DNA from 4 places in the Streptomyces sp. NPDC050534 genome. Region 3 is predicted to be linked to each of the others. Evidence: riboswitches for the same ligand, from Rfam matches in the RefSeq annotation. Region 3 holds a riboswitch; each other region holds the start of a gene.
What was found. A riboswitch is a leader RNA that binds a small molecule or an ion and turns the genes downstream of it on or off. The one in region 3 is predicted to bind thiamine pyrophosphate.

Region 1 (6,934 bases), on a different contig from region 3:
GGCGTCCGCGGCGGCATCCCGCAGGAGCCGGTCCCGTACGGGTTCGAGTGCCGCCGAGGTCCCGGCGGACTGCGGAGTGGTCCTCATGCCGGCATCACCGCGGTGAGCGGGTCCTGCGCCTCGAGCGGTCCGGGTCCGAGTGCGGCCGCCGCGTCCGGCGTGAGGATCACCAGGCCCACGTCGGCGGGGAGCCGGCTCCAGGCCGCTCGCACCGCCTCCGGGTCGTCCGCCGGAAGGACGACGACACCCGCCGTCGCCAGCCCTGTCACGCGCCGGCGCGCACCGATCACTGCCACGTGTGTCATGGTCAGGTCTTTCCGATCAGGATGATGGCGACGACCAGGCCGTAGATGGCGATCCCTTCGGCGAGGCCGACGATGACCATGGCCCGGCCGAACAGCTCGGGCCGTTCGCTGAGCGCCGCGATCGCCGCGGCGCCCGTGTACGCGACGGCTATCGCGGCACCGATCGAGGCTCCGGCGACCGCGATGGCGGCGCCGATCAGGGCCGCCGAGCCCGTGCCGGAGCTCTGTGCGGCGGCGGCCGTGGCGGTGTGCGCCTGTGCCGCGCCGCCGCTCAGGGCGACGAGCAGGAGCGCGAGGGCCCCGGAGAACAGCACCGCGTCCGTCGCGAGGATCCACCGCAGCGCCGCCTTGTCACGACGGCGCAGCAGTCGTCGAGTGCCGGCGAACGCCGCGGCGAGCACGGGGAGTGCGATCAGCCAGGCGATCATGTGGTCACCTCCATGACGTGTGGGGCGGGTGGGGATACGGCCGGTGCCTCGGTGGGCACGTGCCAGGGGCGGAAGGGCCGGCCCTCGGCGTCGAAGACCCGGGAGAACAGCTCGTAGAACTCCAGCCGCAGGGCCTGCACGCCCGCGACGAGCGCCTCCAGGGCGAAGGTGAGCGCGTTGCCGAGGACGAAGACGAGACACCCCGCCACGACGCCCGCGGGCCCGGACCCGGTCAGGGCCGTGGTGCCCTGCCAGACGACGGCGCCCAGGGCGGCGTGGGTGAGGCCGAAGGCCGCGAGCCGGGCGAAGGACACCGTGTTCGAGCCGATGCGGATCACCACGTCGAAGAGCTGGACGCCGGTCTGCAGGGCGCCCGAGGCGCCACCGCCGGAGGCCGTGAACAGCCCGGTGCCTGCCAGCACCAGCCCGGCCAGCACGAGCAGCGCGCCGCACACCACGAGGACCGGCAGGTGGGTGACGGCGCCCGCCGCGAGGACCGCGAGACCGAGGAAGACCGCGGCTCCGGCGATGCCGGACGCGGCGTACAGGGCACGGCTCGGGCCGCCCTCGCGCCATCGGTTGACGATGCCCGCGGCGTAGGCGAGGGCGAGCAGGACCGCGCCGACGGCGATCGCGGCGCCGAGCAACCGCATGGGTTCGTCGAGGGGGTCGAGCCACAGCACGGGCAACACGCCGGTGGGGCCGAAGAACTCTCCGTACGCGAATCCGGCGAGCGTGCTCGTCACGCCGGCTCCGGCCAGGAACGGCCAGAGGGGCCGCAGGGAAGCCAGGCGACGCGGCCGGCCGGCTCGCAGCACCAGGGCGCCGAGCAGCAGCAGGAGTCCGTGGCCGGCGTCGCCGAACATCATCCCGAACATGGCGACGTAGGCGATGCCCGCGGGCACGGTGGGGTCGACGTCGGTGTACGGGACGGTGCCGTAGGTGCGCACCAGCGGGACGAGGGAGCGCCGGACGGTGCTCGTGTCGTCGAGCCGGGTCGGCGGGTCGATGCCGCGTGGTGCGCGCAGCGGCACCAGGGCGCCTCCGGCCTGCGCCAACCGGGCCGACAGGTGCCGTACTTCGGCCGCGGGGCACCACCCGGCCAGTGCGGCGACGGTGCCGTGCCGTACCGCCGCCTCGCGGTAGGCCTCGAGCTGGGCCTCGCCCGTGAGCAGGTCGGCCCGGCCCGCCTCCCGGAGCGCGTCGAGGTCGGGTGCCGTGGGCGACAGCAGGGGGCTCACGGGGCCGGAGCCGAGCGCCTGGAGGTGGCGGGCGGCCGGTCCGGGCGTGCCGTGGCCGGGTTCGCCCGCTCCGTCGAGTTCGACGCAGCCCGCGTCGGCCACACACACCAGGGCGTCCCGCAGCACGGCGCGGGGGGCGACGACGGCCACCCGCCGCATGCGCGCCGGTGTCAGGGAGTCAGCCCAGGAGTTCATCGAATGCCTCCAGCGCCCGGCCGCCGTGGGCGGCGCACTCCAGACCGGCGCGGACGCGCCAGGCGTCGGCGCTCAGCACCGCCACCGCGCCCACGACGGGCGTGAGGGCGAATCGCGCCTCGTGCAGCAGCCGCAGACCGTCCCGCTCGACGGTGCTCCACCAGCGCGCCTCGGCCCGCCACAGGTCGCCGGGCCGCTCGATGCACTCCAGTGCCCACTTGGCCGGCGGCGACAGGCGGGCGCGGAACTCGTCGAAGGCGGTCGCCCGCACCGCCGCCGTGCCGAGCAGCCGGGCCGCGTGCCGTGTGGCCGGCCGGCGACCGGCGACGAAGGTCTCACGAGCCCACAGCAGGGCCGCCTCGCCCGCCGCCCAGCGGGCGGCCGCGGGGAGGTTCGCCGCGGTGCGGGCGGCCGCCGACCACCGCATGGCGGTGATCATCGCCGCGGGCGCATCCGATCCGGGATCTCCCCACGGGGAGGCGGCGAGTTCGGCCCGCAGCTCCGCCGGACTGCCGGACCGGGACAGCCGGGGCCAGACCGTCGACAGCGCCCCCAGCCGGTACGGCGGTGGCTGCGGCGCGCCCGACATGGCGCGCAGCCGGTGCCGGGTGTTCGCGATCTCGAAGGGCGACGCGAGCAGGCGTACGGCGGCGGAGCCGGGCCGTGGCTGCCAGCCGGCCAGTACGCGCAACTGCCACACCAGGGCGTCCGTGACCGCCCGCTGGGCCTCGGCGATGCCTGCCTCGACGTCGAGCCCGCGGCGGTACGAGGTGGCGGCCAGCGCCCGCAGGGCGTCCGGCAGGCCGGGCGCCGTGGCCAGCCCGCGCGCCGTCGCGGGGCCGGCGCGGGCAGCGGCCATGGCCTCGGCCCGGGTCACCCCGGCGACCCATCCGGCGCTCACGACGATCCCTGGTCCCGTCCGTCCGGCTCCGCGCCGGGCGGCCCGGTCAGTTCGCGGACGGCCTGTGCCGTCAGGCGTGCGGCCAGGTCGTGGGTGCGGTCGAGCGCACGCTCACGCATCTCCGCCACGGCACGCGCAGCCTCGGTGTCGGCGCGGGCCGCCTCGGCGCGCGCCTCCTCGCCGAGCCGGGCGGCGGTCGCACGCCGGACTTCCTGGGCGCGTTCCCGCGCCGTCCCGACGATGCGCTCGGCCTGCCGCGCCGCCGTACGCCGACGTGCCGCGGCCTCCCGCGACGCCGCCTCCCGTACGGCGGCGGCCTCGGCGGCGGCGTCGTCCAGCAGGGCAAGCGGGGGCTCCAGTTCGGCCGCGAGTTCGGCGGACCGGTCGGCGGGTACGGCGCCGCCCACGGCGGGGCCGGGTGAACCGGCCGGCCGGAAGCGCGCGAGGAACTCGCGGAACCCAGGCATGACGAACCTCCGAGCCCGACCACGGCGTCCGCTGGTGGCCTGTTCTCACGCTACGAAAGGGGCGCGGCGGCCCACAGGGGCCGATTGACCTGCGGAAGGGGCCGGGCGGCCCTGTGCCTTTCGACGGCATGGGCGGGATGGTGAGCATAGGAGGCGCGTTGCGCGCGGACCACGGGAGGTTGCCATGAACGACCGTGACGCCCGGGAAGCAGGCGCGGCATCGGTGGAGGCACGCCGTTCGGTGCCCACCGCCGCCCCGAAACCGGCCGAGGAGTCCCGTCAGAACATGATGGTGCGCTATCTGCAGGCCATGGCCTCGCACGCGCACACCGAAGAACCGTCTCCTCCCGCGCGCACCATGACCGGCACCGCCCGGCATGACGTCACGCGTCCGGCGACGATCGCGGACCTCCAGATCAGCCACATCGCCAAGCGGACCGCGACCGGGGTCGCTCCCGACACGCCCTTCGCGGACGTCGCCCGCATGCTCGCCCGCGAGCAGCTGGGAGCCGTTCCCGTCGTGGACGCCGACCGACGCGTCGTCGGCGTGGTCGCCGAGTCCGACCTGCTGGCCAGGGCGGTCGCCCTGACCTCCGCGGACGAGCACACCGGCGCACTGGACAAGCTGCTCGGCCGCAGGTCGCGGGGCCTGGGCGCCGGCGTCACGGCCGCCACGCTGATGTCGACACCGGCACTCACCGTCCACCCCTGGACCCCGGTCGTCGAGGCGGCGCGTACCGCTGCCCGCTCCCGGATCAGGCAGGTGTACGTGATCGACCACAAGGGCCGCCTCGTGGGTGTCGTCAGCCGCAGCGAACTGCTGCACGCCCTGGTCCGGGACGACGCCGCCATCCGCGCGGAGGTCATCTCCCACGTCCTGCGGGACGAACTGAAGATCGATCCGGGCAGCGTGCACGTGCAGGTCCAACACGGCGTCGTCGTCCTCACCGGCTCCCTCGACGTGGACCTGGTGCCGCGGCTGACCGACGCGGTGGCACACATTCCGGACGTGCTCGAGGTGGCGGACCACCTCACAGCGGTCTGAGCCCGCGTACCCGCCCCGCACGCTCCACGGAAGCCCACGCCGACCAGGGAGGTCCGCGTCGACCAGCCCACCGAGGCGGGCGGCACGGACGTGGCGCCGGCGCCGGCGCCGGTCGAAGCGGTCGTCTCGCCTGCACCGTGCACAACACGCTGTGCCTGCCGCCACGGGTCGGCATCGGGCTGGAACCGCCGAAGCTCTGAGCGCGGCGCCGCGACGGGCCGGACGTCTCCACATCGGGGCCGACCGGCCCATGCCGGCGGCCCGTGCCGGACCTACGCTGAAAGCAGCCTGCGGGGCGAGCGAGGGAGCCCGTCCGGAACGGCCGCCTTCGACAAGGGAGTCACTGCCCCTGTCGGAAGAGGCCATCGACGGACGGACTGAGAGGCCGGAAGGTCACAGGACCGGACGGCGACCTCCAGCACCTGATCCGGACCATGCCGGCGAAGGGAGCCCACCTCGCAGGTTTCGTCATGTCCGCGAGGGGCTGTGGTGCGGCGGGCGCTGGGCAGGTCCGCCCCTTCCTACGGGCCGGGTGGCCCATGGCGGGTCCGGCTCCCGCGGCGAAACGTGGACGGGAGAGCCGTCCTACAAGCTGGGGGTCCGGTGCCGAGTCGTCTCACAGCGCGTGCCCCGGCCGCCCGTACCGCACGGGCGACGGGCACCGCCTCGCCGCATGACGCGTCCGCGACGCCGGTGCAACGGCTGCGTGCGGACGAGGTGTTCACCGCCTTCGGCGGGTCACCGCGTGGGCTGTCCACCGGTGAGGCGGGCGCGCGGCTGGAGACGTACGGTCCCAACGAGCTGCCCCGCCCGCGCCGCAAGGGCGTATGGCGGCGCTTCGCCGCCCAGTTCACCGACCTCTTCGCCCTCGTCCTGATCGCGGCGTCGGCGCTGACGTTCCTCGCCTACGCACTGCAGGATCCCCGCGACGTCGGCAATCTGCAGCTGGCCTTCGCGATCCTGGGCGTCGTGGTGCTGAACGCGGTGATCGGCTTCGCGCAGGAGTACTCGGCCGAGCGGACCGCCCAGACGCTGCAGGCCATGGTGCCGCACACCTGCCGGGTGCTGCGGGACGGGGAACGCCTGGAGCTGCCGTCCGCCGCGCTCGTGCCGGGCGATCTCGCCGTCCTGGAGGCGGGCGACGCGGTCCCCGCGGACTGCCGGGTCGTCGAGGCCCATGGCCTGTCGGTGAACAACGCACCGCTGACCGGGGAGAGTTCGTCGGTCGGCAGGGTCGGCGAGCCGACCGCGGCGGACACCGCCCTGGACTCCCGCAACTGCGTCTTCATGGGCACCACGGTGGTGGCCGGGTCGGGCAAGGCGGTCGTCTACGCGATCGGGGCGTCGACGGAGTTCGGAAGGATCTTCCGGCTCACCGACGAGGCCCCGCTCCAGAAGACGCCCCTGCAGCGCGAGGTCGCCGTCATGGCGCGGCGGGTGGCGGCGCTGGCCGTGGGGATCGGCGCGGGCATGTTCGCGCTGCGCCTGTGGACCGGGCAGCCTCTGGTGTCGGCCTTCGTGTTCGCGCTCGGGGTGATGGTCGCGCTGGTGCCGGAGGGGCTGCCCGCGACCCTGTCGGTGTCGCTGGCCATCGGGGTGCGGCGGATGGCCCGCCGCCAGGCTCTGGTGAAGAAGCTGCTGGCGGTGGAGGCCCTGGGCTCCACCACCGTCGTCTGCACGGACAAGACCGGCACCCTCACCCAGGCCGAGATGACGGTCACCCGGATCTGGAGCGACGGGACCTGGCACGAGGTGTCCGGCGTGGGGTACGCGCCGGCCGGCGACGTGTCCGACGCGGAGGGCCTGGGTGAGCTGCTGCGCAGCGCGGTGCTGTGCACGGACGCCCGGCTGGTGCCCCCGGCGGGCGCCGAGGGCTGGCGCGTGCTCGGCGACACCACGGAGGGCGCGATCCTCGTCGCGGCGGCCAAGGCCGGTCTGCACCCGGCCGCGGAGAAGGAAGCGGCGCCGCGCATCGGCGAGTTCCCCTTCGATCCCGTGCGCAAGCTGATGAGCACCGTCCACCGGACACCCGCGGGTGACCTCCTGTGCGCCAAGGGCGCACCGCAGGAACTGCTCGCCCGGTGCCGCCGCATCCGCCTGCACGCTGCCGAGCACGAGCTCGAAGCCCCGCTGCGGGACGGCGTGATCGCCGCCAACGACACGATGGCGGCACAGGGTCTGCGGGTGCTGGCGGTGGCCGTCCGTCCGGTCGGCGAGCCGCCGGGCACGGCGGAGGAGGCCGAGTCGGATCTGACCTTCCTGGGTCTGGTCGGCATGCTCGACCCGCCCAGGCCCGAGGTCGCCGAGGCGGTGCGGGCCTGCCACCGGGCCGGCATCCGGATCGTGATGCTG
Region 2 (6,934 bases), on a different contig from region 3:
ACGGCCCTTGTCCTTGCCGGTGTCGACGCGGATCGTCGCCTTCTTGCAGGTGCCCTTCTCCTGCTGCTGGCCGGAGGAGCCGGCGGTGCCGGAGGCGTCGCCGGCCGGGGCCTGGCCGGAGGCGTTCGCCGACTTGCAGCTCACGTCCACGACCTTGGTGACCGTCGCCTGCTGCGTCTGCCGGTCGAAGCCCACGCCGGTGCGCTGGTGGGCCGGGGCACCGCCGGGCCACAGCACCACGAGCCCGACCACCACGGCCGCGGTGAACGGGATGAGGACCGCCGCGATGACCTTGCGCAGGTGCTTGGAGACGGGCGCCGCCGGACCGTGGCTGTGCGAGTGACCGTGGCCGCCACCATGACCGCGGCCGGCATCGGAGCCGGGGCCATGGCCGGGCTCAGCATGGTGCTCGTGCCCACCACCAGGGCCGGCACCGGCATAAGCGCCGGGACCGCCGCCAGGACCAGCACCGGCAGAAGGACCGTCTCCATGGCCGCCGTGGGAGCCGTGCCCATGAGGCGGCTCCGGGGATGGATAGGGGTGCTGGCGTGTCGTGGTCACCGCCCGATCATCGCAAGAACGCCGGGGCCCCCTGTTCAGCTCGCCGGAATTGACGCTAGCGTGGAGGCACCTTTGCACACGCGGGAGCTCGGAGCACCGGGCTGAGAGGGCGCTGACCTCCGTCCCTGCGATGTTTCACGTGGAACATCACCGAAGTCGGGTGATGTTCCCCACGAGACGTCGACAGACGGATATCGCTGCGTCGACCGCCGAACCTGTTACCGGGTAATGCCGGCGTAGGGAGTAGGTCTCATGACCAACAAGGACGCACGCACGCCTGCCTCCAACCAGGACGAACTGCCCCTTCAGGGCGAACAGTCCGGTGAGCAGTCCGCGGAGGCCGGGAAGTCCATCGGCTGGCACAAGGCGTATGTCGAGGGCTCGCGCCCCGATCTGCGGGTGCCGGTCCGTCAGGTGCACCTCACCAACGGGCAGTCGGTCACGCTGTACGACACATCCGGCCCGTACACCGATCCGTCCACCCCAACCGACGTCCGCAGGGGGCTCCCCCCGCTGCGGGAGAACTGGATCGTCGCCCGCGGCGACACCGAGGAGTACGCGGGCCGCCCCGTCCGCCCGGAGGACGACGGCATCAAGCACACCTCGCCGCGCGGCGGGCTGCGCAACCTCGACGCGGTCTTTCCCGGACGTCCACGCCAGCCGCGGCGCGGACGCGAGGGTACGGCGGTGACCCAGCTCGCGTACGCGCGCCAGGGTGAGATCACGCCCGAGATGGAGTTCGTGGCACTGCGGGAGAACGTGGCGCCCGAGGTGGTCCGCGAAGAGATCGCGGCGGGCCGCGCGGTGCTGCCGGCCAACGTCAACCACCCGGAGATCGAGCCGATGATCATAGGCAAGCGGTTCCTGGTGAAGGTCAACGCCAACATCGGCAACTCCGCGGTGACGTCCTCCATCGAGGAGGAGGTCGAGAAGATGACCTGGGCGACCCGCTGGGGCGCCGACACGGTCATGGACCTCTCCACCGGCCGCAACATCCACACGACCCGTGAATGGGTGCTGCGCAACTCCCCCGTGCCCATCGGCACGGTGCCGCTCTACCAGGCCCTGGAGAAGGTCGACGGCCGGGCCGAGGAGCTCACTTGGGAGATCTACAGGGACACCGTCATCGAGCAGGCCGAGCAGGGCGTGGACTACATGACGGTCCACGCGGGCGTCCGTCTGCCGTACGTCCCGCTCACCGCGAACCGCAAGACCGGCATCGTCTCGCGCGGCGGCTCGATCATGGCCGCGTGGTGCCTCGCGCACCACAAGGAGTCGTTCCTGTACGAGAACTTCGAGGAGCTCTGCGAGATCCTCGCCGCCTACGACGTCACGTACTCGCTGGGCGACGGCCTACGGCCGGGTTCGATCGCGGACGCCAACGACGAGGCGCAGTTCGCCGAGTTGCGCACGCTCGGGGAACTCAACACGATCGCCAAGCGTTTCAACGTACAGACCATGATCGAGGGCCCGGGACACGTCCCGATGCACAAGATCAAGGAGAACATCGACCTTCAGCAGGAGATCTGCGATGAAGCTCCGTTCTATACGCTCGGCCCGCTGACCACGGACGTCGCGCCGGCGTACGACCACATCACCTCCGGTATCGGTGCCGCGATGATCGCCTGGTGGGGCACGGCCATGCTCTGCTACGTGACGCCCAAGGAGCACCTGGGCCTGCCCAACCGTGACGACGTCAAGACCGGCGTCATCACCTACAAGATCGCCGCCCATGCGGCCGACCTCGCCAAGGGGCACCCCGGCGCCCAGGATTGGGACGACGCGCTGTCCGACGCCCGCTTCGAGTTCCGGTGGGAGGACCAGTTCAACCTCGCTCTGGACCCGGACACGGCACGGGAGTTCCACGACGAGACCCTCCCGGCCGAGCCGGCCAAGACCGCCCACTTCTGCTCGATGTGCGGGCCGAAGTTCTGCTCGATGAAGATCAGCCACAGCATCACGGAGCGGTTCGGTGGTGCGGCGGCAGAGGGGGCGTCACCGGAGGAGGTCGCGGACGGGATGCTGCAGAAGTCGAAGGAGTTCGCGGCGAGCGGGAACCGGGTGTATCTGCCGATCGCCGATTGACGACGGACCCGGGAAGTGCGCCGGAGCTCTGCGAGGCAGGCTCCGGCGCCTGCGGGCAGTCGAGTTCGACGGACCTGTGACACGTATGCGGCAGTTCCGTTCCCGGTGGGGGCGTTGGGCGGGACAATGGCACCGGGCCCACATCCCCGGCTGGATCGTCCCTTGGCGGTTTGAGGCAAGGGGCGGAGGAGGAATGCGCGATGGCGCAGTGGGAGCGGGACGAACGACTCGCGAAAGCCTTCCTGGAGCTGGCCGACACCCTGGTGGAGGACTTCCACCTGGTCGATTTCCTGCATGTGCTGACCGATCACATGCTCGCGTTGCTGGACGTGACGGCGATCGGGGTCATCATGGTCGACGCCCAGAGGCGGTTGGTGGACGTGACCGCGTCCACCGACACCGCACACCAACTGGATGAGAACCAGGTCGAGTTCGACGAGGGCCCCGCCAAGGACTGCTGCAGCCAGCATGTACAGGTCGGCCCGGTGGACCTGAACGACCCCGCCACCGCCGAACGCTGGCCACGCTTCACCAAAGCAGCCCGCACGGCCGGATTCGCCGTCGTGGCCGCCATGCCGCTGCGCCTGCGCGAGGAGGTGATCGGCGCGGTGAACATCTTCCACGGCCGTCCTGCCGGCCTTCACCCGGCGAGTCTGCGCCTGGGACAGGCCCTCGCGGACGCGGCGACCATCGGCATCCTGCACCAGCGCCTGTCCCAGGACCAGGCCGAACGGGTCGGGCAACTGCACATCGCGCTCAACAGCCGGATCATCATCGAACAGGCAAAAGGCGCCCTCGGGGCCCGCCTGAACATCCCACCCGAGACCGCCTTCGAGCGCCTGCGCGCCCATGCCCGCAACAACCGGACGTCATTGACCCACCTGTGCCAACTCGTCGTCGAGGGCGGCGTGTCCGCCGGGACGTTCGCCGCAACCCAGGACCGGACGCGCCGCCCGTGACGCTGATTTCATGCCGTTCTGCTGCCCGCGCCACCAGCGCCCCACCGCACTCAGCCAAGGAGTACCCGCGGTGCCCGCAGATGCCCCCGACATCCCCGGCCTCGTGGCCGCCGCCACCCAGGCCGGCCACGGTCTGACCGCACTCGACCCCAGTTCGTGCGCGGTCACACTCGGCCTCGACAGCCTCACCATCTGCCTGATCGACCACGCCGGCCTCGAACTCGTCTGGTACGACCCGGCGGACACCGCGGGGGTGGCCTTCGAAGACTTGCAGTACACCCTCGGCGAGGGCCCCACCGTGGACGCCGCCCGCACCGGTGAACCCGTACTCGTCCCCGACCTGTACACCGTGCCCGAACGCCGATGGCCCGCCCTGCTGGCCGCCACCCACCGGAAATCCCCACACGCCGCTTACGCCGTTCCCCTGAATCTGGGTGCGGCCCGGCTGGGCGTTCTCACCGGCCACCGCGACACGACCCGCTCGCTGACCCGCCCTCAGATGAGCCAACTCCTCGCGCTCGCCGAAGGCGCCACCACGATCCTCACCACACCTCACGGCATCCACGACATGAGCAGCAGCAACCCGCTGCCCCTGCACCGAGCCCTCATCCACCAGGCAACCGGCGCCCTGACCGTCATGCTCGACATCCCCCTCGACCAGGCCCTCGCGCGCCTGCGCGCCTACGCCTTCACCCACAACCTTCCTCTCCTGGACGTCGCAGACGACGTCGTTCACCACCGGGCCGACCTGAACGGTCCACCGGGCTGACGAACCGGGAGGCGACCGAGGCGGACAGGACGGAGAGGCCGAAGGAGTTCGCGGCCGCGGGGAACAGGGTGTGTCTGCCGATCGCGGACCGACGAACTCGGTTCGGTGGACGGGGCGTTCGGCTTGCGCTCCCCCGGCCGGCCCCGACGGGTCGCTCCGTTGTGGAGGGCGCAAGCCGGTGGTCACTCCGGCTGGTGTTCCGGGCCTCCGAAGTCCGGGCTGGTGTAGTCCGGGCTCGAGAAGCTCGGGCGCGGGCCGGTGGAGCCCTCGTCCGGGCTGCTGAAGCCGGGGCGGCCGTAGCCCAGATTCGGCATACGGCTGGTCGGCGTCCGCGGTGTGGTGCTGTGCAGTGCCGCCGCGGCGCCCGGGTCGGCGAGTGCCTCCCTGAGGAACGGCATGACGCCGCGCTCCAGAAGTGCCTCGCGCCAGGCTTCCCTGGCCAGGGCCACGTCCCCGCCCGGTTCACCGTACGGCCCGGTCTCGAGCGACGGCCGGTTGCGCAGAGCGGTGAGCAGCAGGCCGACGGCGGCGACCAGGATCGCGGCCGCGGTCAGGGCGCCGAACACCCAGCCGGCGGTGATCATGGTCCTGCCGAACCCCTGTTTGGGGGCGAACGACTTGATGACGTAGCCGACGACCAGGAAGATCACCGCTGCTGTTCCGGCAAGGACGGGCGTGAGGACGGCGGCGACGGCGCCCGCGCCGGCCGTCTCGGCGGCCTCGCCGAGGGTGGTGGCGAGCCCCATCGTCGCCGGGCCCGGCTCCGCGGAGCCGGATTCGCCGGTGGACGAGGGGGTGGACGGCGCCGGCTGGCGCAGTTCCTCGCGAACCTTCACGTAGTGCTGGTACTCGGTCGCCGCGGCCGCCGTGATGAGTGCGGAGGCGTTGAGCGCCATGGTGCGCAGCTGTTCGGCGTTGAGCCGCTGTCCGACAGCGGCCAGTTCCGGGCGGTGTGGGGCGGAGCGCAGCGCCTCGTCGAGGACCCGCTCGTACTCCTGGCGGTCCTCGCTCAGCAGGTGCTGCGGAACGCTGTTCATGTGCATCCCCCGATGCTCCGTAGGGCTTGGGGCTCGCATGCCAACGAGCCGTCGGGCAGAAACGGAGGGGAGCCTGCTACGGATAAGCCGATGGTAGAGCGGTCACGGCACGTGGTGACAGGGGGTTTCCAGAAATTGGGCTCTGGCCTGCACCGTTCGTCGTGATTCCTCCCGACGGGGGTCGCCTGCCCTGTGAACGTTCAGATATCCAGAGGAAGTTGTTGCACGAGTAGCTTTCCGGCCATGGTCACTCCGCCGTCCATCGCGATGGCCAGACCGCCGGCGTAGACGTGCGGTCCCTCGACCACCGGCCCCGCGCTGTCGTCGCCCTCCTCGGACCCGACCTCGCCCAGCAGGTACGGAATGGGGCTGTGGCCGTGAACGATCCGTGTGCCGCCGTACGTATCCAGCAGGGAACGGACGGCGTCTGCACCACCTTCGTCGCGGAAGGAGAACCGCTTGGTGAGCTTGCGGAACAGATCCCAGCACTCGTCGGCGTCGTTGCGCGTGAGCGTCTCGCGGACGGTGTCGTTGACCGCCTCGATCGAGTCGCCGTAGTCGAGATAGGCCGTGGTGTCCGAGTGGACGAGGAGATAGCCGTCGACGGACTCCATGGCGTCCAGGCGGGCCATCCACTGCAGATGGTGGTCCTGGAGGCGGTCCATGTCCGTCTTCTGGCCGCCGTTGAGCAGCCAGGCGGCCTGGAAAGTGGCCGTGCCCGCACCGGAGTTGACGGGGGTGTCGCCGAACCGCTTGGCGCCGAGCAGCAGCAGCTCGTGGTTGCCCATGAGCGCCTTGCAGTAGCCTCCTGCCGCCGCCGCCTCCGCCGACAGGCGCATCACGAGCTCGATGACGCCGATGCCGTCGGGACCGCGGTCGGTGAAGTCGCCGAGGAACCACAGCCGTGAGGTGCCGGCGCACCACTGCCCCGCGGCGTCGACGAGGCCCTGCTCCCGCAGGGCTGCGAGCAGCTCGTCCAGATAGCCGTGCACGTCGCCGACGACGTAGAGCGGGCCGGCGCCGTCCGTCTCCTCCGGGGCGGCCAGGGAGGCGGGGGCGACGGGCACCTGGAGCGTGTCGCCGCGGTTGATGACAGGCAGGTCGCGCTCGGTCGGCGTGTACCCCTCCGGGAGCGCGCTCTCCTCGGGCGGGACGACATCACCGGGATGTGCGTTGTGGCCGTACGGACCGGTCTCGTGGACATACGCCGGTACCCGGAAGTCGCGCAACGTCGCCGTCCGTTCCGCTTCGGGTCCCTGACCGGCCCCCTGAGTCATCAGACCCCTCCACCATCGCGCCGCATCTGCACCGCTTCGGACTGCCTGGTCGCAGCGGCCCGCGGTGTCGTGGGCCCATCATAGGAATGCCGATCGCGCCATGTGATGACCCAGGGGTGGTGAATCGGAGTAAGAGTCCAGTTCACCGCGGCTTTCGCCCCGATTGGGCAGGGCTTGGACCGCAGGCTGACGGCTTCTGCTCTACTCCTCCTCGGGCGACCGCGGCGCACTGACCGTCGTCCGCGG
Region 3 (6,934 bases):
GAGTCAGCACCAGTCCGATCACCTGCCACGCCTCGTACGGACCGGTCGTCGTGCCATCAGGTTGCACGTCGCGATGCTGGTCCCAGCCCAGCCAGGCAGCCCACCCTGCCAGGGACACCCCAGCCAGCACGAGGATCGACAACAGCTGAGTAGCAGGTTTCCGTAGTCCTTGAGGCATGCCCCAAGCGTTTCCGCTCCCTCCCTCACCCACCAGAGCGCAAGTACTCAACTCCGCCCGAGTACCTCAGCTGTGGGCGGATCGAGTACGAGGAGGCTGGGCCTGGGGCGGCCGCGGACGAGGTGCTGGAGAGCTGGGCGGCTCGTCCTCGCAGTGATCAACGCGAGGGAGGGCAATCGTGGGCGGACCCACGAGCACATCGAGCGAGCGCGCGAAGTGGCAGCGCGCTTGGGTGGGGATCGCAACGACTTCGACACGGAGTTCGGTCCGACGAACGTCGAGATTCACGCCGTAAGTACGGCCGTGGAGTTGGGAGATGCAGGACTTGCACTAGAGGTAGCCCAGCAGGTTGACGCGTCGGGTCTCTCGCATGAGCGGCAGTCACGTTTCCTGCTTGACGTGGCGCGAGCACACGTGCAGCGGCGACACGTCGGTGAGGCTACAGCCGCGCTCTTGGAAGCCGAGGCATTGGCGCCCGAGCAGATCCGCGACCATCACTTGGCTCGCGAGATCATCCGCGACTTGATCCAGCTCTCAGAACCGCGTATCCCCGAGTCGTCGCCGCGCGCCTTGGCTGAACGGAGCGCTGTCATCCAGGGCTCGTCCGGCGGATCATGGGCCGAGTCAGGGCCGGACCGAGGCGAGGGCCGGCCAGTGCCCTAATCGTGTTGACCGCCTCCGGCAGGCGGTGCTGGAGTCGGCACGTGGACAGCATCCCCGCCAACCGGCGGCTCTGGAACCAGATCAGCAGCGCCTACCAGCACAAGCACGACCCGCAGATCGGCGCCACACCCCGGCTGTGGGGCATGTACTCCATCCCCGACGCGCACCTGCACGCCCTCGGCGACGTCACCGGCAAGCGCGTCCTCGAACTCGGCTGCGGCGCCGGCCAGTGGTCCAGGGCGCTCGCCGCCGAGGGCGCCACCGTGGTCGGGCTCGACCTGTCCGAAGCCCAACTCGCCGCAGCGGCCCGCGCGATGGGAGTGGCCCGCTACCCGCTGGTGCAAGGCGCCGCCGAACAACTCCCCTTCGCCGCCGACAGCTTCGACCTGGTGTTCTGCGACTTCGGTGGGCTCAGCTGGGCGCCCCCGCACCTGGCCGTCCCGCAGGCCGCACGCGTCCTGTGCCGAGGCGGGCGCCTGGTGTTCAACGTCGCCAGCCCATGGTTCGAAGCCTGCTACGACGAAGCCGCCGGCCGCGTGACCACGACGCTGCAGCAGGACTACTTCGGGCTGAACACCATCGCCGAAGGCGACGGCGCGACCAGCTACCAGCTCACCTACGGCGACTGGGTCAAGGTCCTGCGCGGCGCCGGCCTCATCATCGACGACCTCATCGAGCCGCGGCCCGAACCCGGAACACCCAACGGCTACAACGAAACCGACCCACCCGACTGGGCACACCGCTGGCCGGCGGAACTGCTCTGGGTAACCCACAAGCCGTAAGTTCCGCCGCGCCGAGACGTGAAGACATCCCCTCGCCGGACAGGCCCTAAGGGTGCCGTAAGGGCTTTCCCGTAACTCCACGAGGCTGGGGGTCACGCTGTGTCAGGGTCGGTGCCGATGGCACCGGCCGAGCGGAGCGAACGCCCGAGGTCTCCGGTGAGGACGCGAGGGTGTCGCCGCCACCACCACAGGTCGGGGCCGGGCAGTCTGTGGAACTGGTCGAGTGCTTGGCCGTCGTCGTCGACGGTCGCGGCCTTGTACCGGTCGTCCAGAGCTTTGATCTGCGGGGTCCAAAGCTGGACGATATGTTCGTCCAGCAGGAGCCACGCTTCGTGCAGCCAGTTTTCGGCAGTAGAGGTCGTTGGTGTACTCGTAGATGTCGTCGCTGTAGCCACGCTCGATGACGCTCACCAGGGCGGCCCACGCGTTCACCCTTCCAGCGACGGTGAATGCCGTCCGCCAGCCGCGCTGGCGCAACAGCTCTCCCACCTCGGTTTCAGCAGCCACGGGTGTGAGGCTCTCATGGTCAGCTCCTGGGGAAGCCGAGAATTTCGGGCAGTCTGTGGGCCGTCCGAAGGGGCTCAGCGGCGACGGACGACGACCACCAACGACAGGTGCCGTAGGTCACAGTCGCAGGTCACCCCAGTCGATCTGCGACACTGGTACCGCCATGCCAAAGCCCGGAGAACTCACTTTCGTCGCCCCCCGCGGAGCCAAGAAGCCGCCGCGGCATCTTGCCGATCTCACGCCTGCCGAGCGCAAGGAGGCTGTGGCCGAGGTCGGGGAGAAGCCGTTTCGTGCCAAGCAGCTCTCGCAGCACTACTTCGCGCGGTACGCGCACGACCCCGCGGAGTGGACCGACATCCCCGCGGGCTCGCGCGGCAGGCTGCAGGAGGCGCTGCTGCCGGACCTGATGTCGGTCGTACGGCATCTGTCGACCGACCAGGGCACGACCCGCAAGACGCTGTGGCGGCTGTTCGACGGGACGCTCGTCGAGTCCGTGCTGATGCGGTACCCGGACCGGGTCACCATGTGCATCAGCTCGCAGGCCGGCTGCGGGATGAACTGTCCCTTCTGCGCCACCGGCCAGGCGGGGCTGGACCGGAATCTGTCCGCCGCGGAGATCGTCCATCAGATCGTGGACGGGATGCGGGCGCTCAGGGACGGGGAGGTGCCCGGCGGGCCCGCCCGGCTCTCCAACATCGTCTTCATGGGGATGGGCGAGCCCCTGGCCAACTACAAGCGGGTCATCACGGCCATCCGTGCGCTCACCGATCCCGCCCCCGACGGGCTCGGGCTCTCCCAGCGCGGCATCACCGTCTCGACCGTCGGGCTCGTGCCGGCCATCCACCGCTTCGCCGACGAGGGCCTGAAGTGCCGGCTCGCGATCTCGCTGCACGCCCCCGACGACGAGCTGCGCGACACCCTGGTCCCCGTGAACACACGGTGGAAGGTGCGCGAGGTCCTCGACGCCGGCTTCGAGTACGTCGAGAAGAGCGGGCGCCGGCTCAGCATCGAGTACGCGCTCATCCGCGACATCAACGATCAGGCCTGGCGCGGCGACCGGCTCGGGCGGCTGCTCAGGGGCAAGCCCGTGCACGTCAACCTCATCCCGCTGAACCCGACGCCCGGGTCGAAGTGGACCGCCTCCCGGCCCGAGGACGAGAAGGCGTTCGTGGAGGCCATCGCCGCGCACGGTGTACCGGTGACTGTCCGGGACACCCGTGGGCAGGAGATCGACGGGGCCTGCGGCCAGCTCGCGGCCACCGAGCGGTAACCTGAGCCGGTACGAACACCCGTACAGAACACCCGTACACACATCTGCATATTCCGACAGGGGAGCGCCACAGCGCTGAGAGTGCGGCAACCGGGCCGCAGACCCTCTGAACCTTGCCCAGGTCATTCTGGGTAGGAAGTTCGGTGATCACTCAAGCTGTTGCGCCCTGCCCGGGAGCCGTCGGCCATGTCCGCCGGTCCCGGGCAGGGCCGCGTCTCTTCCTGGTCAGCCAGGAGGAATTCGGTGAACAACAACAGGAAGCTCGCGGCCGTGGTCGTGGGCCTCGGGCTCGTCACGCTGTCCGCCTGCGGGTCCTCGTCCGGCAACGGCGGCTCCGGCGGGTCCGGCGGCTCCAAGTCCGTGACCCTCGTCAGCCACGACTCGTGGGCCGTCTCGAAGAGCGTCCTCGCCGACTTCGAGAAGCAGTCCGGCTACAAGGTCCACGTCCTCAAGGACGGCGATGCCGGGCAGGCCGTCAACAAGGCCATCCTCACCAAGGACAACCCGCAGGGCGACGTCTTCTTCGGCGTCGACAACACCCTGCTCTCGCGGGCGCTCGACAACGGCCTCTTCCAGTCGTACGAGGCGAAGGGCTCCGACATGATCCTGCCGGAGTACCGGGTCGACCAGGCCAAGCACCGGGTCACGCCCATCGACTCCGGAGACATCTGCGTCAACTACGACAAGGCGTACTTCAGCAAGCACGGGCTGACGCCGCCGCAGTCGTTCGACGACCTGGTCAAGCCCCAGTACAAGAACCTCCTCGTCACCGAGAACGCCGCCACCTCCTCGCCCGGCCTCGGCTTCCTGCTCGGCACGGCCGCCAAGTACGGCGACGCCGGCTGGCAGGGCTACTGGAAGAAGCTCAAGGCGAACGGTGTGAAGGTCGTCGACGGCTGGGAGCAGGCCTACAACCAGGAGTTCTCCGGCTCCGCCGGCGGCAAGAAGGCCAAGGGCGACCGGCCGCTCGTCGTCTCCTACGCCTCCTCGCCGCCAGCCGAGGTCATCTACGCCGACCCGAAGCCGAAGACGGCGCCGACCGGGACGTCGTACGGCACCTGCTTCCGGCAGATCGAGTACGCGGGACTGCTCAGCAACGCCAAGAACACCAAGGGCGGCAAGGCGCTCCTCGACTTCCTGGTGACCAAGGAGTTCCAGGACGACATGCCGCTGAACATGTTCGTCTACCCGGTGCGGGAGGCCGCTCAGGTTCCGCCGGAGTTCCAGAAGTTCGGGCAGCCGGCCAAGGACCCGGAGAAGATGGCGCCCGGCAAGATCGCCGAGAACCGTGACCAGTGGGTCAAGTCGTGGACGTCACTCGTACTGCAGTAGCCGTCCGCGGCCGTCGCGCGGGGAGCGCGGCTCGGCTCGGTCTCATGGCCGTGCCCGTCGCGTTCTTCGCGCTGTTCTTCGCCTGGCCCGTGGCCGCGATCGTGGCGCGCGGGCTCAAGGTCGACGGATCCTGGCAGTTCGGCCGGATCGCGGACGTCGTCACGCAGTCCGACATCCGGCACGTCCTGTGGTTCACCACCTGGCAGGCGCTCGCCTCGACCGCGCTCACGCTGCTGGTCGCACTCCCCGGCGCCTACGTCTTCGCGCGCTTCGACTTCCCCGGCAAGCAGGTGCTGCGGGCCGTCGTCACCGTCCCGTTCGTGCTGCCGACGGTCGTCGTCGGCACGGCGTTCCTGGCGCTCGTCGGACGTGGCGGGCTCCTGGACGAGCTGTGGGGCGTACGGCTGGACACCACCGTGTGGGCCATCCTGCTCGCGCACGTCTTCTTCAACTACGCGGTCGTCGTACGGACCGTGGGCGGCCTGTGGGGCCAGCTCGACCCGCGCCAGGAGGAGGCGGCGCGGATGCTGGGCGCCTCACCGCTGAGGGCGTGGCGGAAGGTGACGCTGCCCGCGCTCGGGCCCGCCGTCGCAGCGGCCGCGCTCATGGTCTTCCTCTTCACCTTCACCTCCTTCGGCGTGGTGCAGATCCTGGGCGGGCCGACGTTCGCCACGCTCGAGGTGGAGATCTACCGGCAGACGTCCGAGATCTTCGACCTCTCCACGGCCGCGGTGCTCACCATCGTCCAGTTCGTGGCGGTGGGCGCGATCCTCGCGGTGCACGCCTGGACCGTACGGCGGCGGGAGAGCGCCCTGCGGCTGGTCGACGCGTCCGTGACCGCGCGGCGGCCGCGCGGGGTGCGGGAGTGGGGGCTGCTCGCCGGCGTCCTCGCCACCGTCGCCGTGCTGCTCGTGCTGCCGCTCGCCGTGCTGGTGCAGCGGTCGCTGGACGCCCCGGGCTTCGGCTACTACCGGTCGCTGACCCACGAGGACGGCGGCACCTTCCTCGTCCCGCCGATCGAGTCGATCGCCAACTCCCTGCAGTACGCGGCCGCCGCCACCGCCATCGCCGTGCTGATCGGCGGTCTCGCCGCCGCGGCCCTCGCCCGCCGGGACGCGGGCCGGCTGGTGCGCGGCTTCGACGCGCTGCTGATGCTGCCGCTGGGCGTGTCCGCGGTGACGGTCGGCTTCGGCTTCCTGATCGCCCTCGACAAACCGCCGCTCGACCTGCGCTCCTCCTGGATCCTGGTGCCGCTCGCGCAGGCGCTGGTGGGCGCCCCCTTCGTCGTACGGACCATGCTGCCGGTGCTGCGGGCCGTGGACGCGCGTCTGCGGGAGGCGGCGGCCGTGCTCGGGGCGTCGCCGTGGCGGGTCTGGCGGGAGGTCGATCTGCCCCTGGTGCGGCGGGCGTTGCTGGTCGCGGCCGGGTTCGCGTTCGCCGTGTCGCTGGGGGAGTTCGGTGCGACCGTGTTCATCGCGCGGCCGGACAACCCGACGCTGCCGGTCGCCGTGGCACGGCTGCTCGGCCGCCCGGGGGACCTCAACTACGGCCAGGCGATGGCCCTTTCGACGATTCTGATGGTGGTGTGCGCGGTGGCGCTGCTGGTGCTGGAGCGGCTCCGTACCGACCGGACCGGGGAGTTCTAGATGCTGCTGAGCCTTCAGGACGCGACGGTCCGCTTCGGCGGCCGGGCCGTGCTCGACTGCGTCGGCCTGGATGTCGCCGAGCACGAGATCGTGTGCGTGCTCGGGCCCAGCGGCAGCGGCAAGTCGACGTTGCTGCGGACGGTGGCGGGGCTGCAACCCCTCGACGCGGGGCGGGTGTTGCTCGACGGCCGCGACCAGACGGGCGTGCCCGCGCACAAGCGGGGAGTGGGCCTGATGTTCCAGGACCACCAGCTCTTCCCGCAGCGGGACGCAGGCGGCAACGTCGCCTTCGGGCTGCGGATGCGCGGGACGTCCCGCCCGCAACAGGATGATCGAGTACGGGAGTTGCTGGATCTCGTCGGTCTCCCGGGCGCCGCACGCCGGGCCGTCGCGTCGCTCTCCGGCGGGGAACAGCAGCGGGTGGCGCTGGCGCGGGCCCTCGCTCCCCGCCCCCGGCTGCTGATGCTGGACGAGCCGCTGGGGCAGCTCGACCGCTCGCTGCGGGAGCGGCTGGTCGTCGAACTCAGGGAACTCTTCGGGCGGTTGGGCACCACGG
Region 4 (6,934 bases), on a different contig from region 3:
TGCGGGGGGAGGGTCGTTCAGAAGCGGTACTGCTCGTCGAACCCGTTCCCCTGCCCCTGGCCCTGGCCGTTGCCCTGGTAGGGGTAGGGCTGCTCCGGCGGGAGCTCGCCGCCGTAGGTCTCGTCGGTGCGCTGCTGCGGAACCCACACACCGCCGGACGGGGTCTCGCCGCCGTAGCCGCCGGTGCCGTACTGCTGCTGGTCCTGGCCGTAGCCCTGCTGGCCCTGGCCGTACTGCTGCTGCCCGTAGGTGGCGTCGTAGCCGCCGTACGACTGCGTGCCGATGTACGGGTCGGAGTAGGCGGCGTACTGCTGCTGGCCGCCGGTGTCGTAGCCGTACTGCTGCTGGTCGTAGCCCGAGTAGTCGTAGGCGTACGTCTGGTCGGCGCCCTGGGCTGCCGCCGCGTACTGGTCCTGGGCCTGGGCCTGACCCGCGCCCGCGTAGGCGGCGTTGTCGTATATGCCGTACGAACCGGTGTCGTCGGGCAGGGGCTGCGGCTCGTACACCGCGGTGCTCTCTGCGGCCGTCGCGTGGGCGGGTGTGAAGACGTCGTCGCGGTCGTAGTCGTCGTCGTTGTAGGCGGCGTTCTCGCGGGTGTAGGCGGCCCGCTCGTCGTATCCGACGTCGCCCGGCTCGAGGTCGGAGACCTCCAGGGTCGGGTCCCGGAAGTCCGCCCTGCCGCGGCGCCGCTTGCTGCCGTCGTCGCCCTCCGGGCGCTTGACCGCCCAGCCCGCGGAGAAGCCGCGGCGGAAGGAGAGGGTGACGTAGGTCTGGCCGACCGCGAACGCGGCCGCGCCCAGGCCGATGACGATCACCGAGGGGATCAGCACCCCGATGACGACACCCAGGAAGCCGGCGAAAGCGAGCAGCCGCCAGCGCAGCCGCGCCTTGTACTGCAGCAGCACCTCACCGAGCAACCACAGCGCGACGATGCCGAACGCGATATAGAGGACCGTCCAGCCCATGTACGCCCCTCTCCCAGTCGCCGCTACGCAGTGTGTCGTACACCGGTGCGGCCGGTCTAGGCCTGCGGCGGGTGGTGCAGCCCCAGGTTCTCGTAGATTTCCAGCGTCGCCGTGGAGTTGTTGAGCGTGATGAAGTGCAGTCCGGGCACTCCCTCGGCCAGCAGCCGTGCGCAGAACTCCGTGGCGAATTCAATGCCAATGGAGCGTACAGCGGTCGGATCGTCTTTTGCTGTGAGGATTCGCTCTTTCAGGACGGACGGGATGTGGGCGTTGCTGAGCTGTGGCAACCGTTCCAGCATCTTCACACTGGTGACCGGCATCACTTCGGGGATGACGGGGGTCTCGCAGCCGGCCGCGGTGACCCGGTCGCGCAGTCGCAGATAGGACTCCGGCTGGAAGAACATCTGCGTGATCGCGTAGTCGGCACCGGCCCGGCACTTGTCCACGAAGCGGGTGACGTCCGTGTCCCAGTCGTCGGAGCGCGGATGCATCTCCGGGAAGGCCGCGACGCCCACGCAGAAGTCGCCGGACTCCTTGATGAGCTGGACGAGGTCCGCGGCGTAGGCGAGGCCCTTCGGGTGCGGCACCCAGTCCCCCATGGGGTCGCCGGGCGGGTCGCCGCGCACGGCGAGCATGTTGCGGATCCCGGCGTCGGCGTACTGGCCGATGATGTTGCGCAGCTCGGCGACGGAGTGGTTGACCGCGGTCAGGTGGGCGACCGGGGTCAGCGTGGTGTCGGCGACGATCTGCTCGGTCTCCTTGACCGTGCCCGCACGCGTGGAGCCGCCGGCTCCGTAGGTCACGGAGACGAAGTCGGGAGCCACTGCCTCGACCCTGCGCAGCGCGCTCCACAGGTTCCGCTCACCCTTGGGCGTCTTGGGCGCCGAGAACTCGAAGGAGTACGTCGTCTTGCCCGAGGCGAGCATGTCCCGCACGGTACGTGCGCGATCAGTCCTTGTGGATGCGGTTCCGAGGGCCATACTCGCAGGTTAACCAGGGGGCGACGGTCACCCAACCGAACGCGGGATTTTTACCCGAATTGTCGACTTGCTGTCCACGCCTCGGACAGCCGGCGCGATTATGCCTGCCGCAGCCGCTTGGCGAACTCCGCCGCCGCGGCGCCCGGGTCCTCCGCCTCGGTGATCGCGCGGACGACCACGACCCGGCGGGCGCCTGCGTCGAGCACCTGGTCGAGGTTGGCGAGGTCGATGCCGCCGATGGCGAACCAGGGACGCTCGACGCCGAGGGAGGCGGTGTACCGGACCAGGTCGAGTCCGGGGGCGTGACGGCCCGGCTTGGTCGGGGTCGGCCAGCAGGGCCCGGTGCAGAAGTAGTCGACGCCGACCTGGACTGCGGCCGCGGCGGCCTCGGACTCGGCGTGCGTCGAGCGGCCGACGAGGACGTCGCCGCCGAGGATCGCGCGGGCCGCGGGGACCGGGAGGTCGCCCTGGCCGAGGTGGAGGACGTCGGCGCCGGCGGCATGGGCGACGTCCGCGCGGTCGTTGACCGCGAGCAGCCTGCCGTGGCGGGCGCAGGCGTCGGCGAAGACCTCGAGGTGCTCCAGCTCCTCGCCCGCCTCCATGCCCTTGTCGCGCAGCTGGACGATGTCGACGCCGCCCGCCAGGACGGCGTCCAGGAACTGCGGGAGATCACCCTGGCGCCTGCGGGCGTCCGTGCAGAGGTAGACGCGGGCGTCGGTGAGGCGGGCGCGTGCGGTGGCTGCGGTGCCGGGCATGTGGGTGTCCCCCGTTGTCGGTGGCGTACGGGCCGCGGGCCCGCGGGAACGCTTCGGAGCTGCGGGCCGCAGTGAACCACGGCCCTGGGCCCGCGCGGACCCCGGCCCGTACGCCGGACGGTGTTCGGATCAGCGAGTTCGGCTCAGACGGCGAGCGCCTGGGCGCGGCGCTTCACCTCCGTGCCTCGATTCTCGCTGAGGGCCTGGGCGGGGGTGCCCGGCAGGCTCTCGTCGGGAGTGAAGAGCCACTCGAGCATCTCCTCGTCGGTGAAGCCGTCGTCGCGCAGGAGCGTCAGGGTGCCGGTCAGGCCCTTGACGACCTTGTCCCCGTCGATGAAGGCGGCGGGGACGTGCAGTGCGCGGTTCTCACCACGGCGTACGGCGATGAGCTGGCCCTCCTTGACCAGCTGCCGCACTCGCGTCACCTCGACATCGAGCATCTCTGCGATGTCGGGGAGGGTGAGCCAGGCGGGGACGAGAGCATCAGTCTTTGCGTCAATCTCGGTCACGGAATCAAGCCTGCCATCCCGCACTGACAGTCGGAAGCCAGGCTGGCCCGACCTGGGGGTTCCGCGTTACGCCGTGGCCGCCTTCAGGGGCCTGGCCGGATCCCCGATGCGCTCGGCGTCCATCGGCGTTCCGGCCTCGATCAGCCGCCTCCCCTGCGCCAGATCTCTGGGCCGGCCGACCGCGAGCAGGCCCACCAGACGCCCCTCGCGCAGCCAGCAGACCGACCAGGCCGGCCCGGTCGGGTCGCCGCGCCACAGGGTCGTGTCGGCCAAGGCGTGGTGGCCGGCGTACTGGACGAAACGGCCGAACTGCTCGGACCAGAAGTACGGAACGGGGTCGTAGACCGCCGGGGGCGCACCGGTGGCCTCGCCGACGATGTTCCCGGCCACCGTGCGCGGCCCCTGGAGGGCGTTGTCCCAGTGGTGGACCAGCAGGCGCTCGCCGTACCGCCCCGAGGGGAAGGAGGCACAGTCGCCGACGGCGTAGACGTCCGGTGCCGAGGTGCGCAGATGGGCGTCCGCGACGACTTCCTGGTGCGTTCCGAGCTCGATGCCGGAGCCGGCCAGCCAGGCCGTGGCGGGGCGCGCGCCGATGCCGACCACGACCGCGCCCGCGGGCAGCCGCGAGCCGTCGTCCAGGACGACCGCGCCGGGCTCGACGCGCTCCACGCGCGCGTGCGTGCGCAGTTCGACGCCGGCGTCGGCGTACCAGGCGGCCATCGGCGCGGCCACCTCGGCCGGCAGCGCGCCCGAGAGCGGCCGGTCCGCCGCCTCGACGACCGTCACCGCGCAGCCCGCCTCGCGCGCGGCCGTGGCGAACTCGGCGCCGATCCAGCCCGCGCCGACCACCACGATGTCGTGCTGCCGGGCGAGCACGGGCCGCAGCCGCTCGGCGTCGTCCAGGGTGCGCAGCAGATGCACGCCGGGGACACCCTCGGTGCCCGGCAGCCGGATCGGTTCGGCACCGGTGGCGAGCACGAGGACGTCGTAGGGGACCGGGCCGGCCTCGGTGTCCAGTTCGTGCTCGCCGGGGCGCAGGCCCAGCACCTCGCACCCGAGCCGGAGTTCGATGCCGAGCGCCTCGAAGTCGACGTCGAAGGCGGAGCCCTCGGACTTGCCGAGCAGGACGGCCTTGGACAGCGGGGGCCGGTCGTACGGCTGGTGGGGCTCGGCGCCGATCAGCGTCACGCGGCCGGTGAAGCCCTGTTCGCGCAGCGCCACCGCGGACTGCACACCGGCCATGCCGGCGCCCACCACGACCACGCGCCGCGCGGGCGGCCCGCCCGTCTCCTGCGTCTGCTCACTCACCTGATCACCCTAGCCAACTGACAAATTGTCAGTCAGCAGTCGTGCTCACTCAGTGACCTGCTCCACAACGCTGGTGCCGCTGCCGGCCTGCGACTCCCACGCCCAGGTCTCCTCCAGCCGCACCCGCCCGTCCGGCAGCTCCACCACCGTGGACACGCAGTGCCCCGAGGACGTCGTCCCGTCGCGCTTGAGCTGCACGTACCGGAAGTCCAGCCGGTCACCGGCCCGGGTACCCACCAGATGACCTCTTACGACGTCCCCGCCCTCGTACTCGGCCCAGACCCCGCCGTCCTTCTCGTGGTACGTGAACCGCGTCCGGGTACCCACCTGACCTGGAGCCTGGTCGGCGACGGGGGCGAGGACGAGGCCGTCCAGCGAGCGCGGCATGACGGTGGGCTCCCTTACAGAGGTGCGACGGGTCGGGCTAGGGTGGCCAACGTACAAGCACTCGCGGGAGCCCGGACGCACCGGGCTGAGAGGGAGGCTGGCGGCCTCCGACCGTACGAACCTGATCCGGGTCATGCCGGCGAAGGGAGGGGCTGGAGGCCCATGCCGTCACGTACGTCAGACGTCCTCGTCATCGGGGGCGGAATCATCGGCCTGGTCACGGCCTGGCGCGCCGCGCAGCGCGGGTTCGCGACGGCCCTCGTGGACCCCGAACCGGGGGGCGGGGCCGCGCAGGTGGCCGCCGGGATGCTCGCCGCGGTCACCGAGCTGCACTACGGCGAGCAGACCCTGCTCGGCCTGAACCTGGCCTCGGCCGGCCGCTATCCGGAGTTCGCGGCCGAGCTCACCGATCTCACCGGCCACGACCTCGGCTACCGCCGGTGCGGCACACTCGCCGTCGCGCTGGACGCCGACGACCGCGCCCATCTGCGCGAACTGCACGCCCTGCAAAGGGAGTCGGGCCTGGAGTCGGAGTGGCTGTCGGGCCGCGACTGCCGGCGCCTGGAACCGATGCTCGCGCCGGGCGTGCGCGGCGGGCTCCGGGTCGACGGCGACCACCAGATCGACCCGCGGCGGCTGGCAGGCGCGCTGGTCGCCGCGTGCGAGCGGGCGGGCGTGGTCTTCCACCGCCAGTGGGCCGAGCGCTTCCACGTCGTACGGGACCGGGCCTCCGGTGTGAGCACGGCGGACGGCACCGAGCTGGGCGCGGGCCAGGTGGTACTGGCCGCCGGCAGCCTCAGCGGGCGGCTCCCCGGCGTCCCGGACGAGGTGCTGCCGCCGGTGCGGCCGGTGAAGGGGCAGGTGCTGCGCCTGACCGTGCCACAGCGGTTCGCGCCCTTCCTGAGCCGTACCGTGCGCGCCGTGGTGCGCGGCAGCCAGGTCTATCTGGTGCCGCGCGAGAACGGCGAGCTGGTGATCGGCGCGACCACCGAGGAGCTCGGCTGGGACACGACGGTCACCGCGGGCGGGGTGTACGAGCTGCTGCGCGACGCGCACGAGCTGGTCCCCGGCATCACAGAGCTGCCGCTGACGGAGACGCGCGCGGGACTGCGTCCGGGCTCCCCCGACAACGCCCCCCTGCTCGGCCCGACGGAGCTGCCGGGGCTGCTGCTGGCCACCGGGCACCACCGCAACGGCGTGCTGCTCACGCCGGTCACCGGCGACGCCATGGCGCACGTCCTGGCCACCGGCGAACTGCCGGACGAGGCCCGCCCGTTCACCCCGAGGCGCTTCGCGCGCGTGGAGCAGCCCGCATGAACATCTCCGTCAACGGGGAGCTCCGGCAGTTCGCCTCCGGCACCGCTCTCGACACCGTCGTGCGGACGCTGACCCCGGCCCCCTCCGGAGTGGCCGCCGCCCTCAACGAAACCGTCGTCCCACGCGCGCAGTGGCCGTCGACCTCCCTGCGCGAGGGAGACCGCGTCGAGGTCCTCACCGCCGTCCAAGGAGGCTGACCCATGGCCGACGATCCCTTCGTCATCGGCGGTGCGTCCTTCACGTCCCGCCTGATCATGGGCACCGGCGGTGCCCCCAGCCTCGACGTGCTGGAGCGGGCGCTGGTGGCGTCCGGCACGGAGCTCACCACGGTCGCGATGCGGCGTGTGGACCCCTCGGTGCACGGGTCGGTGCTGTCCGTCCTGGACCGGCTCGGCATCCGGGTGCTGCCGAACACGGCCGGCTGCTTCACCGCCGGGGAGGCGGTGCTGACCGCCCGCCTGGCGCGCGAGGCGCTCGGCACCGAACTGATCAAACTCGAGGTGATCGCCGACGAGCGCACCCTCCTGCCCGACCCGATCGAGCTGCTCGACGCCGCCGAGACCCTGGTCGACGACGGCTTCACGGTGCTGCCGTACACCAACGACGACCCCGTCCTCGCCCGGAAGCTGGAGGACGCCGGCTGCGCGGCGATCATGCCGCTCGGCTCGCCCATCGGCTCCGGTCTCGGCATCCGCAACCCGCACAACTTCCAG

Region 1: it holds a riboswitch for thiamine pyrophosphate, as region 3 does, so the genes downstream of both, ACIBN2_RS04320 (cation-translocating P-type ATPase) here and ACIBN2_RS43095 (thiamine ABC transporter substrate binding subunit) in region 3, are expected to answer to the same signal.
Region 2: it holds a riboswitch for thiamine pyrophosphate, as region 3 does, so the genes downstream of both, thiC (phosphomethylpyrimidine synthase ThiC) here and ACIBN2_RS43095 (thiamine ABC transporter substrate binding subunit) in region 3, are expected to answer to the same signal.
Region 4: it holds a riboswitch for thiamine pyrophosphate, as region 3 does, so the genes downstream of both, thiO (glycine oxidase ThiO) here and ACIBN2_RS43095 (thiamine ABC transporter substrate binding subunit) in region 3, are expected to answer to the same signal.

Annotation. Positions count from the first base shown of each region.
Region 1 is NZ_JBITHF010000001.1:932,296-939,229, reverse strand. Features, by position in the region: gene ACIBN2_RS04355 (V-type ATP synthase subunit E family protein) at 1-87, opposite strand, end outside; gene ACIBN2_RS04350 (V-type ATP synthase subunit F) at 84-305, opposite strand; gene ACIBN2_RS04345 (ATP synthase subunit C) at 308-733, opposite strand; gene ACIBN2_RS04340 (V-type ATPase 116kDa subunit family protein) at 730-2,169, opposite strand; gene ACIBN2_RS04335 (hypothetical protein) at 2,153-3,070, opposite strand; gene ACIBN2_RS04330 (hypothetical protein) at 3,067-3,537, opposite strand; gene ACIBN2_RS04325 (CBS domain-containing protein) at 3,722-4,582, shown strand; TPP riboswitch at 4,906-5,048, shown strand; gene ACIBN2_RS04320 (cation-translocating P-type ATPase) at 5,186-6,934, shown strand, end outside.
Region 2 is NZ_JBITHF010000008.1:462,217-469,150, forward strand. Features, by position in the region: gene ACIBN2_RS27515 (YibE/F family protein) at 1-561, opposite strand, end outside; TPP riboswitch at 632-821, shown strand; gene thiC (phosphomethylpyrimidine synthase ThiC) at 814-2,646, shown strand; gene ACIBN2_RS27525 (GAF and ANTAR domain-containing protein) at 2,847-3,605, shown strand; gene ACIBN2_RS27530 (GAF and ANTAR domain-containing protein) at 3,676-4,374, shown strand; gene ACIBN2_RS27535 (hypothetical protein) at 4,557-5,417, opposite strand; gene ACIBN2_RS27540 (metallophosphoesterase) at 5,612-6,688, opposite strand; gene ACIBN2_RS27545 (LacI family DNA-binding transcriptional regulator) at 6,890-6,934, opposite strand, start outside.
Region 3 is NZ_JBITHF010000020.1:91,811-98,744, reverse strand. Features, by position in the region: gene ACIBN2_RS43115 (hypothetical protein) at 1-178, opposite strand, end outside; gene ACIBN2_RS43110 (class I SAM-dependent methyltransferase) at 883-1,623, shown strand; gene ACIBN2_RS43105 (hypothetical protein) at 1,716-2,018, opposite strand; gene rlmN (23S rRNA (adenine(2503)-C(2))-methyltransferase RlmN) at 2,294-3,400, shown strand; TPP riboswitch at 3,449-3,556, shown strand; gene ACIBN2_RS43095 (thiamine ABC transporter substrate binding subunit) at 3,644-4,732, shown strand; gene ACIBN2_RS43090 (ABC transporter permease) at 4,777-6,378, shown strand; gene ACIBN2_RS43085 (ABC transporter ATP-binding protein) at 6,379-6,934, shown strand, end outside.
Region 4 is NZ_JBITHF010000013.1:209,918-216,851, forward strand. Features, by position in the region: gene ACIBN2_RS36330 (hypothetical protein) at 18-965, opposite strand; gene metF (methylenetetrahydrofolate reductase [NAD(P)H]) at 1,022-1,945, opposite strand; gene thiE (thiamine phosphate synthase) at 2,044-2,700, opposite strand; gene ACIBN2_RS36345 (Rv2175c family DNA-binding protein) at 2,844-3,209, opposite strand; gene ACIBN2_RS36350 (NAD(P)/FAD-dependent oxidoreductase) at 3,276-4,517, opposite strand; gene ACIBN2_RS36355 (hypothetical protein) at 4,563-4,904, opposite strand; TPP riboswitch at 4,958-5,069, shown strand; gene thiO (glycine oxidase ThiO) at 5,067-6,221, shown strand; gene thiS (sulfur carrier protein ThiS) at 6,218-6,418, shown strand; gene ACIBN2_RS36370 (thiazole synthase) at 6,422-6,934, shown strand, end outside.